One region of the Margalitia sp. FSL K6-0131 genome, then DNA from elsewhere that is predicted to be linked to it. Evidence: riboswitches for the same ligand, from Rfam matches in the RefSeq annotation. Region 1 holds a riboswitch; the other holds the start of a gene.
The links. Region 1 has a riboswitch for S-adenosylmethionine ahead of NSQ59_RS20240 (cyclase family protein). Riboswitches for the same ligand answer to the same signal wherever they lie in the genome.
Positions count from the first base shown of each region.

Region 1 (7,618 bases):
TGGAACAAGAAACAAAAGATGTCCCATTGTTCCCGACTGATATGGACAGCGAACTGAAGGGTAAGCTGACAGAACAATTAAAGTCATTAACGGAGGAAACGAAGAACCCGGAAAAGCTTGAAAAAGGATTACTCTATTTACTTGGGAGTCCCTATTATAAGGATGTCATTGAAAAAGCAGAAGCATTTAAACCTGACTTTAAAGAACCGGATTTGCCGGAACCGGAAAAAATGACTAAAACAGAAAATGGGAAAGCAAAAAGCTCAAAAGCAATCATATTACTGGATGCGAGCTCCAGTATGCTGCAGAAAGTTGGAGGCAAAATGAAGATGGCCATTGCCAAAGATGCGGTCAAACGTTTTGCGAAAACAATCGGGCAAACAAGTGATGTTTCTCTCATTGTATATGGACATGTCGGAAGTTCTGCTGATAAAGATATGAAAAAGTCGTGCAGCGCAATTGAAGAGAAATATACAATGGGAAAATACAACGAAAACACGTTTGTCAAAGCGGTAAACTCCTTTCAAGCGAAAGGGTGGACACCGCTTGCAGGAGCGATAAAGAAAGCGAAGGAAATGGCAAAAGACTATGAAGCCGATACGACGATTTATATCGTCAGTGACGGTGCGGAAACCTGCGGAGGCAATCCAGTAAAAGAAGCCGAAGCATTCGCATCTGTAAATAATGAGTATAAAGTAAACATCATCGGCTTTGATGTAGATTCCAAATCGGAAGATCAATTAAAGAAAGTGGCGGACGCGGGGAACGGCAAGTATTATTCCGCTAATAATCCGAACGATTTAAGTAAAACCATCGAAGAACAATGGCTTCCTTCCGCGCTCGATCTTGCTTATTCTTTTACGAAGGCACCTGATCCATGGGAAGTTTTAGCAGAGTATAAACGATTTGATTCACTAAGTGAACCGCTGAAAAATATGATATCGCGCGAAAATGACAGATATACGAAAGCAGTCCAGTTACTGGAAGAAAACCATTGGATCGATTCGGAGACATCTTCAACCCTGCGGAACTGGTTATCCGAAAGAAACGAACAATTACGAAATTTCGCTTCCCAATTAAGTCAAGAAAAATATAAAGAAATCGATGACAGAGCGAGTGAAATTAGTAAAAAGGTAAAAGAATGGACAGATAGAATGTGGAAGCTGAGAAAAGAAAGCGGGAAAGTATGGTAGTAAAGTAAGAAACGAACATGATTTGAACATTTTTACCCCGGCATGAAAATTATTCTGGGCCAATCGATATCAAAGCTGTATTCATGAAATCAGATTTTCTATTTCCACAAAGATTCCCTAGTCCACTATAAACTTTTCTATCGGTTTATGGTAAGATTAAATTCCTTGGCAGGGGCAACTAAAAAAGAGAGTTTGCATTTTATTGCGAACTCTCTTTTTTTCATGAGGAGCACTTGAACATTTTGTGTTAGGGCTTGAATAATTAAAAAATCAGATACTTTTCTACGATAAATAAAACTTAATATGAAAATTGGAAGAATGTGCATGCGATAGAAGGCAAGAATAATAAATAGACAATCGTTCATTTCAAATTCTGCCTATTTCATCTTTCCTAGAAAAAACACCCAAAACTGTTTATTTAACAACACTTTTGGGTGATTCACCGTTTTAAAACAACTTGGTTAAAAATTAGTTATTTCCTATCCCCATATTTCTTTAGAAATATCTACAATATATTTCAACTTCGCCCATTGTTCTTCTTCGGATAAAATATTCCCATGATGAGTAGAAGCAAAACCGCATTGAGGGCTGATACATAATTGCTCTAATGGTACGTATTTTGTTGCTTCCTTCACGCGTGCTTTAATGGTCTCCTTATCTTCTAATTTACCATGCTTCGATGTGAAGACACCCAGCACGACTTGGGGGCCCCCATTTGGAATGTATTCCAAAGGTTTGAAATCTCCCGAACGATCGTCATCATATTCCAGGAAAAATCCGTTGACTTTTTCTTTTGCAAATAAGGTTGGCGCGATTTTTGCATAACTGCCTTCAAAAGCCCATTTCGATCGGTAGTTACCACGGCAAAGATGAGTCGTTACAATTAGATCTTCCGGTTTATCCTCCAGTACTCCATTTGCAACACGTAAGGCTAATTCTATTAATTCTTCACGGGAATAACCGCTATCATGAAATGGAATTTCCGGTGCATTAAGACCTGCAATGTAGACATCATCTAGCTGAAGATAACGGCAGCCAGCATCATAAAAGGCTTTAATTGCCTCGCGGTACGCTTGAATAATATCATTTGCATATTCTTCAATGTTAGGATAAACATCCAGATTACGGATACCAGTGTTAAATAATTGATTAGGACTCGGAATCGTTTGCTTTGCAATGGCACGGTCTCCAACGATTTCTTTAAATTCAATAAAGTCTTTTACATGTGGGTGATGAGGGTTAAATGAGATTTTTCCAACCACACGAACATTGTATCGTTCTGTTTCCTCCCCCTTAAATTTAAAGCCATGCTCTGGAATGTAGCCCTCTACACCATTTAAATGCTCTAGAAAATCCGTATGCCAAAATCTTCGGCGGAATTCTCCATCTGTGACAGCTTGCAGTCCGACTTCGATTTGTTTATCAACAACTTTCTTAATCTCGTCTGTTTCAATTTCATGTAGTTCTTGTGCTGTAATATTCCCTTCTTGGAAATCCTTCCTGGCCTTATGAATTCTTGCTGGTCGTAATAAACTTCCCACATGGTCTGCTCTGAATGGAGCTTTTATTAATGTTTTTGTCATTTTAATCTCTCTCCCTTAGTATTTTTTAAATCTATCAAATGTATTAAGTATTTATGGCAAAATAGCAAAAGAACGAACTGGAAAACCAGTTGCTTTCTCAGGCTTTGGACTAATATTGAAAATTACAGCTCCTTTGGCTGGCAACTTATCTAGGTTCGTCAACAATTCCACTTGAAATGTATCTTGTTCAAGCACATAGTATTCACCAACGAGGGAACCATTTTTGCGAAAATCAAGGGCCGCATCTGTATCAAATGTTTCGTGTCCAACAGCTTTAATCTTTCTTTCTTCAAATAAAAATTTTAAGGCTTCTATTCCCCATCCCGGAGTGTGACTATTTCCCTCTTTATCTTTATTTTCAAATGCCTCCTTATTAGGCCAACGCTTCCCCCAATCAGTACGTAAAGCGACAAATGTACCTGCTTCGATTTTTCCATGTTCCGCTTCAAACTTTAAGACATCATCAACAGATAATATAAAGTCATTATCTTCTTCCGCTTCCCTCGATTTATCAATTACAATATGAGGCAATACGAGTTCCTTTAGCTCTAGATCCTCAAGGTAACGTTTGTTTCGAACGAAATGTATGGGGGCATCGATATGTGTTCCATACTGACCTGGAAAATGGAAACCTTGTGCAAAAAAGCCATCATCATGGGTAAAAAGTGTTGTAAACTCTGCATCGTCAAAAGCGGAAAAATGTGGGGAATTCGGGCCAAAAGTATGTGTGAGATCAACCCATTCTTTCCTTTGAAGTACCTCAAAGACTTTCAAAAGCTCATTATCTGTTTTTACTGTTGACATAAAATCACCTCATATATGAATGTAAATATTAAAAACCCCTCTTCTAGAAAACAGAAGAGGGGTGAATAGACGAAAACATTACCTGCTCCTCTTATCTTCTAGCCTTACGCTACTGGAATTGGCACAGTACTTAAAAAAGTCCGCTGCCGAGGCTTCAAAGGGCCAGTCCCTCCACCTCTCTGGATAAGAAAAAATTCAAAATATTAAGTTATGGAATTTACTATACAATTTGAAAGGAAATTTGTCAACATGGGTTAATGGAGGATTTTTCTAGGTCTTCTTTAATATAGGATCTTTTCTTAAACTTTGATGCTTCTATTAATTCATTTGTTACATCTGAGATAAATTCAGATTTTGTTGCTTCGTATATGATCAATATCTTCTTCCCCTTTTACGTTTCTAGTTATAGATTATTAATACGTAAAAACCCACCTTTTGGGTGGGTAATACTATTTATGTCTTACTGTATTCCACAATACCTTCTGAGTTGTTAATGTTCTATTACATTTGTAATTACTATTATATTTTTTTATTAGAGAAACAATAGTAGATTTCGATTTACCAGAAACTTGACTAGTCGGGTGATGAAACATATAGACACAGTCACTTGTTCGAAAATGTCCACCTAGCCTATCCGTTCTTCCGGAATGAGCGGATGCACTATTTACACTAACCACAAATAAAAATGCCGCAATAATTATCGTTGTAATAACTTTTTTCAAAAATCTCCCTCCCTAAATATTCATATATTTAGATTATTTTGTAAATAATAGAAAAATGATTTTTGCATGAAATAGAAGTATTAGAAAAAAAACAGCCCAACACAAAGCGTTAGGGCTGTTCTCAAACAGTTAACTCATTAAGATGTATTCTTTAAGTCAACGGAATATATTTTTTTCTACAATATTACTCCATCGCCCATTTTAATAACATGATCAGCAAATGATAGCATTTCTTCATCATGGGTAACCATTAAAGTCGTGATATTCAACGTTTTTGTTAAATCTCTGATTAACGTCATAACGTCCTTTGACCTTTTTGAGTCCAAACTAGCAGTAGGTTCATCTGCAAACAGGACTTTGGGTTGATGGATAATCGCACGAGCAATGGCTACACGCTGCTTTTCACCACCTGATAATGATGATGAATAAGCATTTTTCCGGTGATCCATTTCTACCAATTTTAATACTTTATCGATTTCCTTTTTTCGTGCATGTTTACTGAGGGTAGATTCAGATACGTCCAACATTAACATTAGTTGCTCTTCTACTGTGAGAAAAGGAACAAGATGTGCGAATTGAAAGACAAACCCAAATTGACTTGCACGTATTTTTCGAACTTGTTCAGCATTCATGGCAGTCATATTTTTTCCATCAAAGATTACTTGCCCATTGGAAGCGGGTTGAAGGCCGGCAGCTATAGTAAGAAGGGTACTTTTTCCAGAACCTGATGCTCCCACTAATGCTGTAACTTCTCCTTCCCTAAGTGAAAGATTAATTCCCTTTAGTATTTCCTCCTGTACATCCCCATTAGTAAACGTTTTTCTCACTTCATTAATCGTAAATAATGACATATTAAACCTCTCCTTGTTGAATAGCTTGTAGTGGTTCAACTTTTTTAATTTGTATACCCGATAGCGAAGCCCCAATAAATCCGATGACAAGGAAGACAATCGATATTTGTACAGTTGTTGCAGGTGTTAAACTAAAAGGTATTCCTTTAGGGGCTATGTTATTAAACAATTGACTGAGTCCAATCGATAGAGCAAGCGCAATGACAGTAATCAAAATCATCTGTGTCCACATTATCTTGAACAAGCTGCTTGTTTTTAAACCAATTGCTTTCAGAATACCGTATAGACCAATTTTTTGGACATTCATCATATAGAAAAAGATAGCAAACAACATGCCGCTGATGACAACTAAAAACCATACGATCATATTTAGGGACATCTGTTCTGCATTATAACTCGGAATTGAGTTAAGAAACTGCTTTTTCGAAAATGATTGTAATCCTTTTATTCCTTGTGTTGAATCATCTCCCGGTTTGAATATCAATTGCATTTCATTGACTCGATACATTTCTTTGTAGTCCTGCATATTGATATAAGCCACAGGTGCATGGCTAAATTTCTTTTGGTCTACAAAACCTTTTACCATAAACTTGCCGCTGTATTGATTATTCGTTAAGGTATCTCCTATCTTTATACCTTCGTCTTTCATAGAACTATCAAGGACAACTTCACCCTTTTTTACATTTGTAAATAATTTGGAATCTGTTGATGTTACAAATGCAACGCTTCGTTGTTTCCCATCACGATCATTTAAAAATCCCATCTGAATAGAAAATGCTGCAGCATCTTTTTGGTTTTGTAAGATGTGATCTTGTGTGCTTTTCTTTATCCTTGAAAGATTATAGTTTTCGTCTGCATCTTTCGTCATATAGAATTGTCCATTTGGTAAATCTTTAATTAATGCTGCATTGTCTTGTGATAATCCATTTGCCAAACCGGATATAATTAACGTTAATAAACTAACGAGAAAAACAATCGAACCTAAAATTAAAAATCTCACTTTATTTTTCTTCATTTCTTTCCAAGCGATGTTCATCTTTATTCCTCCAATCTTCTTTCGACTTCCTTAATATACAACCGTAATATGAACGGACGATGAACAGGCTGTTACATTTCAAAATTTACACTTTAAAGTGTTGCTGCCTTTGGATAGCAAAGGCACTTTTCTACGACATAGCAAGTCTATGACATTTTGTATCGTCAATACACGTTTTGGCGAATTTTCTCTGCACATATTTTCCTTTAAATTGTCCCGGTTGTTAACAATAACCAACACTCCTTTTACTCTTGTCTATCGTTGTTGAAATTTGTTGCATAGGATATATAAAAGGAATAACAGTAAATGTGGGTGACCTTATCCAATAAGTTTTAGTATCCAAATTAGTGCTATATTTTTCAGAAGGATGTTTGAGCAAAATGACTCAACAAAAGGTGATTATTTTTCTACCTGCTTACTACGAAGAGGAATCAATCGCGGAAGTAATCGGGAAAATACCACGGTCATTTAATCGGGATATAGAGATTCAAGTTGTTTCAAGTGATGGAACCGTTCAAGCAGCATATAAGGCAGGTGCAGATTAGGTTAAATAACTTACGGAAAAGCATGGTAATTCGTAAAGGAATTCGCCATGCTTTTTATACGGAGATTTTCCGGTTAATGTATAGATAGGAGGCTTTTGAAGCAGAAATAAGCGGAGATTTTCCGATAAACCTGCTCTAAATAAGGCCAAATCCAAAGAATTGGATAACATAAACGGGAAAACTTCCTTTATTTTTAAGGAAATATGGGTATTTCCCAATTTAAGCGGAATTATTCCGTTTATTTTTCAAACACTGTGGAATCAACATTCTGTTTTAACAGACATCCATGCAAAAAAATTTGCACATCAATGAATGAAATATCTATAAAGAGCATCTGATAATCCCATTTATTAGCAAGGTAATATATTTGTTAGCATCTCTTTTCTTATAATTAAACATGGTAATTTAAATCTTTTTTGGCGAGATTTCGCATTTTAATTAGTTTAATACAAGATTAATGAGACGCAAAAAGCATGGCGAATTCATATTACCATGCTTTTTTGTTTTCTTATTTAACCTTTTTTACTTTTTACCTTCAAAGAGAATCAGGATTGTTACTACATGTATCCGTTTTAATCTTATTTTAACTTCCTGATTGCCTTTGATAGTTCCTAAAAATCATACTATTTCCTTTCATCATTCCGAACTTTTTATAAAAAGGAACCAAGTCATCGTCACAACATAAATCAATCATATAGATGTTATCAAGTTCTTTTAGCATTTGCTTGACTAATTCTTTGCCAATACCTTTATTCTTGTATTCCGGTAAAACCTCAAGAAGTGGAATATAAGCCGAAAGAATTCCATCACTAATAGCGGTTATAAATCCAACTACTTGATTAGTGTTCTCATCCATCGCAATAACCACTTTACTACTGTTTTTT
Region 1 covers NZ_JBBOZS010000001.1:4,136,962-4,144,579, forward strand. Annotated here, with positions in the region: gene NSQ59_RS20230 (vWA domain-containing protein) at 1-1,193, shown strand, start outside; gene NSQ59_RS20235 (5-methyltetrahydropteroyltriglutamate--homocysteine S-methyltransferase) at 1,673-2,776, opposite strand; gene NSQ59_RS20240 (cyclase family protein) at 2,828-3,580, opposite strand; SAM riboswitch class I at 3,669-3,770, opposite strand; gene NSQ59_RS20245 (hypothetical protein) at 3,825-3,956, opposite strand; gene NSQ59_RS20250 (hypothetical protein) at 4,030-4,302, opposite strand; gene NSQ59_RS20255 (ABC transporter ATP-binding protein) at 4,479-5,153, opposite strand; gene NSQ59_RS20260 (ABC transporter permease) at 5,155-6,189, opposite strand; gene NSQ59_RS20265 (hypothetical protein) at 6,570-6,734, shown strand; gene NSQ59_RS20270 (GNAT family N-acetyltransferase) at 7,318-7,618, opposite strand, start outside.

Region 2 (7,618 bases), 510 kb from region 1:
ACACAGACATCGACTTTTGAATTCGACTTCGATGCTCGGGAAAAATGGATGCAATTAATTCTTTCCCTTTTTCGGTTATATGAGCATATGTTACACGACGATCTTCTGGACATGTAACGCGAATAAGCAACTCCCGCTTCTCTAGTTTATCCACTACATATGTAATACTTCCACTTGCAAGAAGAATTTTTCCGCCAATTTGCTGCAATGGCTGTTCGCCTTTATGATATAACAATTCTAAAACAGCAAATTCTGTTGGGTGAAGTCCGCATTTCTGAATAAATTGATTCGAATATTCATTTATGGCACGAAACGCTCTAGATAAAACAATAAATAATTTTAGTGCTTGTTGTTCATCATGTTCCATATTATCATTTCCTTTTCGTTCGTATAGGAATATTTACATTTTAACTCTGCGAATAACTGCCTAACCAAGTTGTCTCCGTTTAACCCGACTAACATACTCTCCTAGTCTCCCATTCGGAAAGGGCATCAGGAAAATTTTCAAGTGCCAATTTCACTGGTTTCTGAATTACCTCCCTGTTTCCTAAATCTTCAGGTGAAATTAGCACTGAAAATTTCAATAGTACGTACGACGATGTTCAAGGCGTTTGCCGCATTTGATTCCTACTACATAAAATTATTGATATTATAAGGAATATAGAAATATTTGTCAATTTATTTTAATCTTAAGTTAATCTTGTAATTTCTTAAATTAATATAAAAAAAGGTTAACCCAAAAATAAAGGATAACCTTTTCTAATGTATGAGGAAATGGTTGATGGTGGTATTGAAGTATAATATGATTGTTCATTTCTTTATGATTTCATTACCATTTGAAGACTCTCTTGTAAGTTGTTAAGCAGACCCATCATTATGTTCTTGTTAATACACTCTTTTTAATTGATCACGTGAAATGGATTTCCCTGTTTGACAATACAAAATAAAAGACATTTCTTTCACAATACTTGCCTGATCTTGATCATTTCCTTCCTGGAAGAGGTAATGATACTCATTAAGAAGCTCGTCCAATTGCTGACTGCAGGCAACTGTCTTTTTATCTGTTAAGCCATAACATTTACCAAGGTCAATCATTTCTTCCCGTTTTTTTTGAATTTGATTTAAAAAACTATCTTCTGATACTGTATCACTATACACCATTACTATCTCCTTCAACCACAATATTATTCAAATAACGAATTATTTAATTCACTTGAGAATTATCGCAGGTATTGACGAAAAAGTAAATAGATTCGCAATATTAGACAAAGGTTCTAAAAAAGTTTTGTTATTCTACATATTTCCCGCGTATTTTCGACAAAAATAGCTTGGTTCGACATTTTTCTTCTGTATCAGCAAATACTATTATTGGGAGTGATAAGATGTTTATTAAAAAACTTTTAGGAAAAATAGCATATAAGCTTTTTTATAAGGAAGCAAAAAAATACCTTCATGATAAAAAGGGGACTGACATTCTTCTCTCACGTACGGAACGAAAAGCTTTAAATAATAAGCTGACATTAGGGAGTGTTTGGAGAAAATTATCATTACTTATTCAACTGTTAAAATCATGGGTTACCGGGGAATATCGAGATATTCCTTACAAAACGATTAGTATGATAATAGTCGGGCTTTTATATTTTATCTCCCCTATTGATATTATTCCGGATTTTCTTTTTGGATTTGGTTATATTGATGATGCAGCCGTTATTGCTCTGATCTTTTCACAAATCGATAAGGACCTGCTAAAATATCTTGAATGGAAGAAAAACAATGATCGGGAAGAATGAAAAAGACCAGGAGAAAAGTTTCTTCCTGGTCATTGATTATAAAAAATTTACTATGGATAAGCTTTTAAAAAATGTCCTACGTCTAGCTACAGGTGAAATTTGCACTTCAATTTCAATAGCGCCTATCGCTAGCGCATTTGGTTTATGCTTCTACTTCATCTTTCTCGTAAATTGGAACCCATCCTGCTTCTGTAACAAATATTCTTACTGCAACCACTTTGCGGTCTTCGGATAATGTAAAGTAATGGCGAACATTTTCTGGTACGGAAATAAGATCGCCAGGATTTAAATGAACCTCAAAGAAGTCCTCATCAGAACCTTGAATAATAAAGACACCATGACCGCTTACAATAAATCGGACCTCATCATCTGTATGATGGTGCTCTTGTTGAAAGTTTTGCAATAATTGTTCTAAATTTGGTGTATGTTCTGCCAAAGAAATAATATCATGTGCCTGGTAGCCTCTTCTTGCAGAAATGTCCGCGATTTCGTCTTTAAATACATCCAATATTTCTTGCTTTTCTTCCTCGGATAAAACATATTTTTCTTGAAGATGTTCAGGTAGCTTTGCAATATCCCAGCTTTCATAAATAACCCCTTGATCTTGCAAGAATTCAACTACTTCCTCTTGATTATCAATCACTCTGTTTGTACCTTGAATCTTAATCGTTGTCATAATGTTATTCCTCCTAATTTAACATTTTCTAATTGTAAAATGGTAAGTTGATATTGAAATAAAAATTCTGCAGCTTCCAATAGTTTTTTCGCTTCAAAGCCATTTTTACCCCATACAGTAATACCATGATTTTGAATCAAAACGGCCCCTTTATCTTCTTGAAGATAATGAGAAAACTCACTTGCTAATGTAGGAATATGAGCATGATTTGGAATAATGGGAATTTTTAAAGTGGCATTTTCTCCCCATAAATCAAATGCTTTTATTAACTCTAGCCCCTTAAACACCACCTCTTTCTCAGATGAATACCATTCAGAAATGACATTATTGGCTACTGTATGTACATGTAAACTGCACCCAGCATTCGTTTTTTGATAAATTTCACAATGAAGCAGTGTTTCGGCAGAAGGTTTTAATGATGTATCATGTACAGGTTTCCCATATTGATTTACCAACAAGAAATCTTCACTGGTTCTTTTTCTTTTATCCTTTCCGCTTGCGGTTACAAGAAAGTGGACCGGTTCATCGTGAACCTTTATAGCCAGATTTCCACTTGTCCCCATGAACCAATCTCTGACCGCTAATTCATCCTTTATATCAGCTAGTTCATTCCATCTTTCCTCTAAAATAGTCATACCCTCACCTCCAATTCTTTTTCTAAAATACCTATACAATCATTGAAGGTTTGGAACGGATAATAGGGAAGACCTAATTCTTTGCATTTATCAGCCAGAAAATCTCGTGCTATTATCAGGTCAGCAACCTTAGCAGCTTCTAAATCCGTTATAGAATCACCTATTACAATTTTAAAATGGCTCTCATTCGTAAGCTTGCGAATAATAGATGTTTTACAGCACCCACATCCGTTGGAACAATGATCATCACATGGGTTCGGCCACTTAATTTGTATGTTCTCACTGCTGAAATCTCCATGGTTGCAAAAAACAGCTTGAAATGGTCCGAATGACTCAAGCATTGGATAAACAAAGAAGTCGATACCTCCACTTACAATATAAAAAGGGATATTCTTTGACTTTGTAAATTGAACAAAATCTTGAAAACCATCGCGAATCGTTGCATTTTGCTTTACATATTGAACAATTTCGTCTTTATAACCAGACGGCAATAAGGAAAACATTTTGCCTACTCCCTCTTCAATCGTAACAGCTTGAGAAAGTACTTGATTCTTTATTTGCTCCCAACCATCTGGTGCAAAATGCTTCATAATCGAAATAATATTATCAGAATTTGTAATCGTCCCATCAAAATCACAAAAAATTATCGGTTGCTTCACTTCGCCGCCCCCCATAATTCAAGTGCTGTCCTTAATTCAGAAAATTGGGAGGCTGCATCCTCGAGAGATTGATTCTGTAAAACTGCCTGGATAGCTTGCCTAAACGCTTTTCCGCCGCCAATGGCACCTTCAGGATGTCCGTGAATTCCTCCACCGGCATTAATAACACTATCTAGTCCAAAATCCTGGTAAAGAAGCGGCACCAATCCTGGATGAATCCCTGCGGATGGAACTGGGAAAGTCGTTTTTACAAAGCTTTCTTCCGTTAATGCTTTCCCTATCGACAATGCAGCGTTTTTTTCCAAAGCTACACTTCCATACGGAGATGGAAACAGCGAAAAATCCGCACCTGCTAATCGCAGTAATTTCCCTAATAACAACGAATGGGAAACACCATATTCTTTTGATTGTGTTATTGCACCACTGTAAGCTGGATGTGCCATTAACGGCAAACCAATCTCATCGTCCTCCCGCAATTGTTGCAGAGCATCTAAGCCATAGGTGAAAACATTAAATAATAAAAGATCAGCACCTAATTCTCTGGCTTTTCTAGCTTTATCTCGGAGTTCCAATGTTCTTCCAGTTAAATTAACAGCATACAAGGTTCGATTCCCTGTTTCCTGAAAGACATCATCCAAAACCCTTCTCCCCATTTCAATTCGCTTTTCAAAGGGTGCTGATTCTAAATCAAATAAAATCTCATCGTCTTTGACTAAGTCAACACCACCGAGCGCTTGATTACGGAGCTGTTTTTCTAGAAAAGGGATGTCCCTGCCGATTACGCCTTTAAAAATACTCATAAGGAGGGGGCGGTCAAATATATTCAGTTTTTCACGTATACCATGAATACCAAAGCGCGGACCCTTAAAATATTTAGTAATATCCCCTTCTAGCTCTAAATCTACTAATCTTACTTTTCCGTCTAAAGAGAGTTTTCCAAAAACCGTAGTCAATATAGCTGGTAAATCTGGTGTAAAATTAGCGGATGGATATGCAATTTTGATCGTTGCCTTGGCATTTTCTTCAGAATCAGTTTTAATCTCTTCCACGGAGATAACTCTTCCCTTATGCTTCTTTAACTGATCTTGTTCAATAATCGGCAAATTTGTCCAAGAGCCGATGGTTAATCCTAAGGCAATATCTTCTGCCTTTTTATCAAATGTTTTCGGTTTTCCGTATATGGAATATGTTGCAATTACCTCACTCAAGTTATTTGCCCTCCACATTAAAAAATACAAAAACCTCTTCATAAGAAGAGGTTTTATGGAAAAACTTCTTCTTATCTCTCAGCCTTATAGCTGCAAGAATTAGCACCGTGTCTAAACAAATTAGATCGGTTGCCGGGCTTCAAAGGGCTCGTCCCTCCACCTGCTCTTGATAAGAATCATTTTATTTTTAATTCGATTTTATATACTTTTTTGCGTTTTCAATTTAATCTTTACTTCAAATTATTATGAATTATGCCACCATTTTTTCAGGTTGTCAATCAAAAAATATTTAATTTCTTTATACGATTGGCTGCTTCTGTCAGTCTGGATTCAGACGTTAATAGACCTACTCTTACGTAGCCTTCCCCGTATTCCCCAAAGCCAATCCCTGGTGCTACTGCAACATAGGCACGCTCTAACAACAAATCCGAAAATTCAATGGAAGAATACCCGTCTGGTACCTTTAACCATGCAAAAAAAGATCCTTTTGGTGCTTGAACGTCCCATCCAATATCTTGTAAGCTTTTGATAAAAGCATTTCTTCTCTCCTCATACATTGCCGTTAATTCATGGACGCATTCTTGTGATTCCAAAAGCGCTGCCGCTGCTGCTTCTTGTACAGCTCCAAATAAACTAACATACAAATGATCCTGTATCAAATTTATCGCTTCAATCACACTTGCATTTCCAACAGCAAATCCTACACGCCACCCTGCCATATTATATGTTTTAGATAATGTATAAATTTCAATTCCAGTATTTTTTGCACCTTCTGCTTGCAGAAAACTCACTGGCTTTTTATTATCAAAGCCAATTGCACCATAAGCAAAGTCGTGTACTACACAAATATTGTGCTTTTCCGCAAATTGAACCGTTTCATCGAAGAAAGACACATCTGCACACGCACCTGTCGGGTTATTTGGATAGTTTAAGAACATCAGTTTTGCCGAATCTGCGATTTTCTGTGGAATAGAATCATATTTTGGCAAGAAATGATTCTCTGCAAGTAAAGGCATATTATGCGTCACTGCTTGGGCCAACGCTACTCCTGACATATAGTCCGGATATCCCGGATCTGGCACAAGTACCGTATCACCGGGATTTAGCAAGCATTGGGAAATTTCCACAAGGCCAGCTTTTCCGCCAAACAAAACTGCCACCTCTGTTTCCGAGTCAAGTGTTACCCCGTATTCACGTTTATAAAACGCTGCAACCGCTTCTTTTAAATAACTATATCCTCTAAAAGGGGAATATTTATGATTAATAGGATTGGAAGCTGCCTCCTGCAATCGTTTGACAATATGCTCAGGTGTAGGCTGATCCGGATTTCCTTGTCCAAGATTTATCACATCATGCCCTTGCGTTTTCACCTGCTCCACCTTTGAAACTAGGGATGCAAAAAATTGCTTCGGTAAGTGTTTCAGAATATCGGATTTAGGAAACGTTTTCATAAAATCACCCTTTTTAATTATATTTATAAAGTGTTATGTAACTTCAAATTGTAAGGAATATTCGCCTGTTTTTAAATATTACTTTCAAAATCTAATTACAAATGTTATAACGAAAACAATACGATGTAAAGGAATTTTTTGAGGAGTGGTATGGATGAAGTGGAAAATCGCCTGTATTCAAATGGATATTAAGTATGGTAATCCGGATAAAAATTATGCAGAAGCTAGAAAGTGGATTCAAAAAGCTGCAAAGGCAAATTGTGATATTGCTATTCTACCAGAGTTATGGACTACTGGATACGATCTAACTCGATTATTCGAAATTGGGGATGAAAATGCAAAGGAATCTGTGCGTTTTCTGCAAAATGCTGCAAAGGAATTTCAAATACACCTGGTTGGAGGATCAGTGGCGAAAAAAACAGCAGATGGAATCTTCAATACGATGTTAATTGTAGATCGTGAAGGACAATTGGTTAAAGAATACGATAAGCTGCATTTATTTAAATTAATGGATGAGCATCTATATCTTCAAGGAGGAAAAAGAGACGGCTTATTCCAGTTGGAGAATGAAACATTCGGCACTGTTATTTGCTATGATATTCGTTTTCCTGAATGGATACGTAAGCTCGCATTAAATGGAGCAAAAGCTATCTTTGTTTCTGCCGAATGGCCAAATCCTAGGTTGCATCACTGGAAAACCTTATTAACTGCTAGAGCTATTGAAAATCAATGTTATGTTATTGCATGCAACCGAGTTGGCCGTGACCCAAACAACCATTTTTTTGGACATTCGCTTATTATCGATCCATGGGGAGGCGCGACACGTTCCTAAGTGAAAAGCTTAGGCGCTTTGAAACATATTTCCTGTTTCGAGTGAACTATTATTCCGAGAAGTCAAATGAAAGGGTAACGCCTTGAAGGGCTTCCTCTAATCCTTCGACATGCAGAATAATTGGCAAGAATTATTCTGTATGAAGCTCGATGAAGTCGGTCGAGAGTTGCCGTAAGTCTTATGACACGAAAACTGTCCAGAGGTGGATGGTGCAACCTATAGACCGGGAGTCTATAAAACACTTATGGTTAGGATGTACTAAGAAACGCATGTGATTGGTGTTTCGTACGGACGAATCTCTGATGGTACGGGTCTATATCGGAAGCAGGTCGAAAGGTCTGTTGACACAAGTGGTGTCGCTACTGTG
Region 2 covers NZ_JBBOZS010000001.1:3,628,588-3,636,205, forward strand. Annotated here, with positions in the region: gene NSQ59_RS17760 (MarR family winged helix-turn-helix transcriptional regulator) at 1-367, opposite strand, end outside; gene NSQ59_RS17765 (aspartyl-phosphate phosphatase Spo0E family protein) at 886-1,161, opposite strand; gene NSQ59_RS17770 (YkvA family protein) at 1,383-1,790, shown strand; gene NSQ59_RS17775 (cupin domain-containing protein) at 1,933-2,466, opposite strand; gene NSQ59_RS17780 (methylthioribulose 1-phosphate dehydratase) at 2,463-3,101, opposite strand; gene NSQ59_RS17785 (2-hydroxy-3-keto-5-methylthiopentenyl-1-phosphate phosphatase) at 3,098-3,760, opposite strand; gene NSQ59_RS17790 (2,3-diketo-5-methylthiopentyl-1-phosphate enolase) at 3,757-4,968, opposite strand; SAM riboswitch class I at 5,037-5,144, opposite strand; gene NSQ59_RS17795 (pyridoxal phosphate-dependent aminotransferase) at 5,247-6,419, opposite strand; gene NSQ59_RS17800 (carbon-nitrogen family hydrolase) at 6,574-7,251, shown strand.
Region 2: it holds a riboswitch for S-adenosylmethionine, as region 1 does, so the genes downstream of both, NSQ59_RS17790 (2,3-diketo-5-methylthiopentyl-1-phosphate enolase) here and NSQ59_RS20240 (cyclase family protein) in region 1, are expected to answer to the same signal.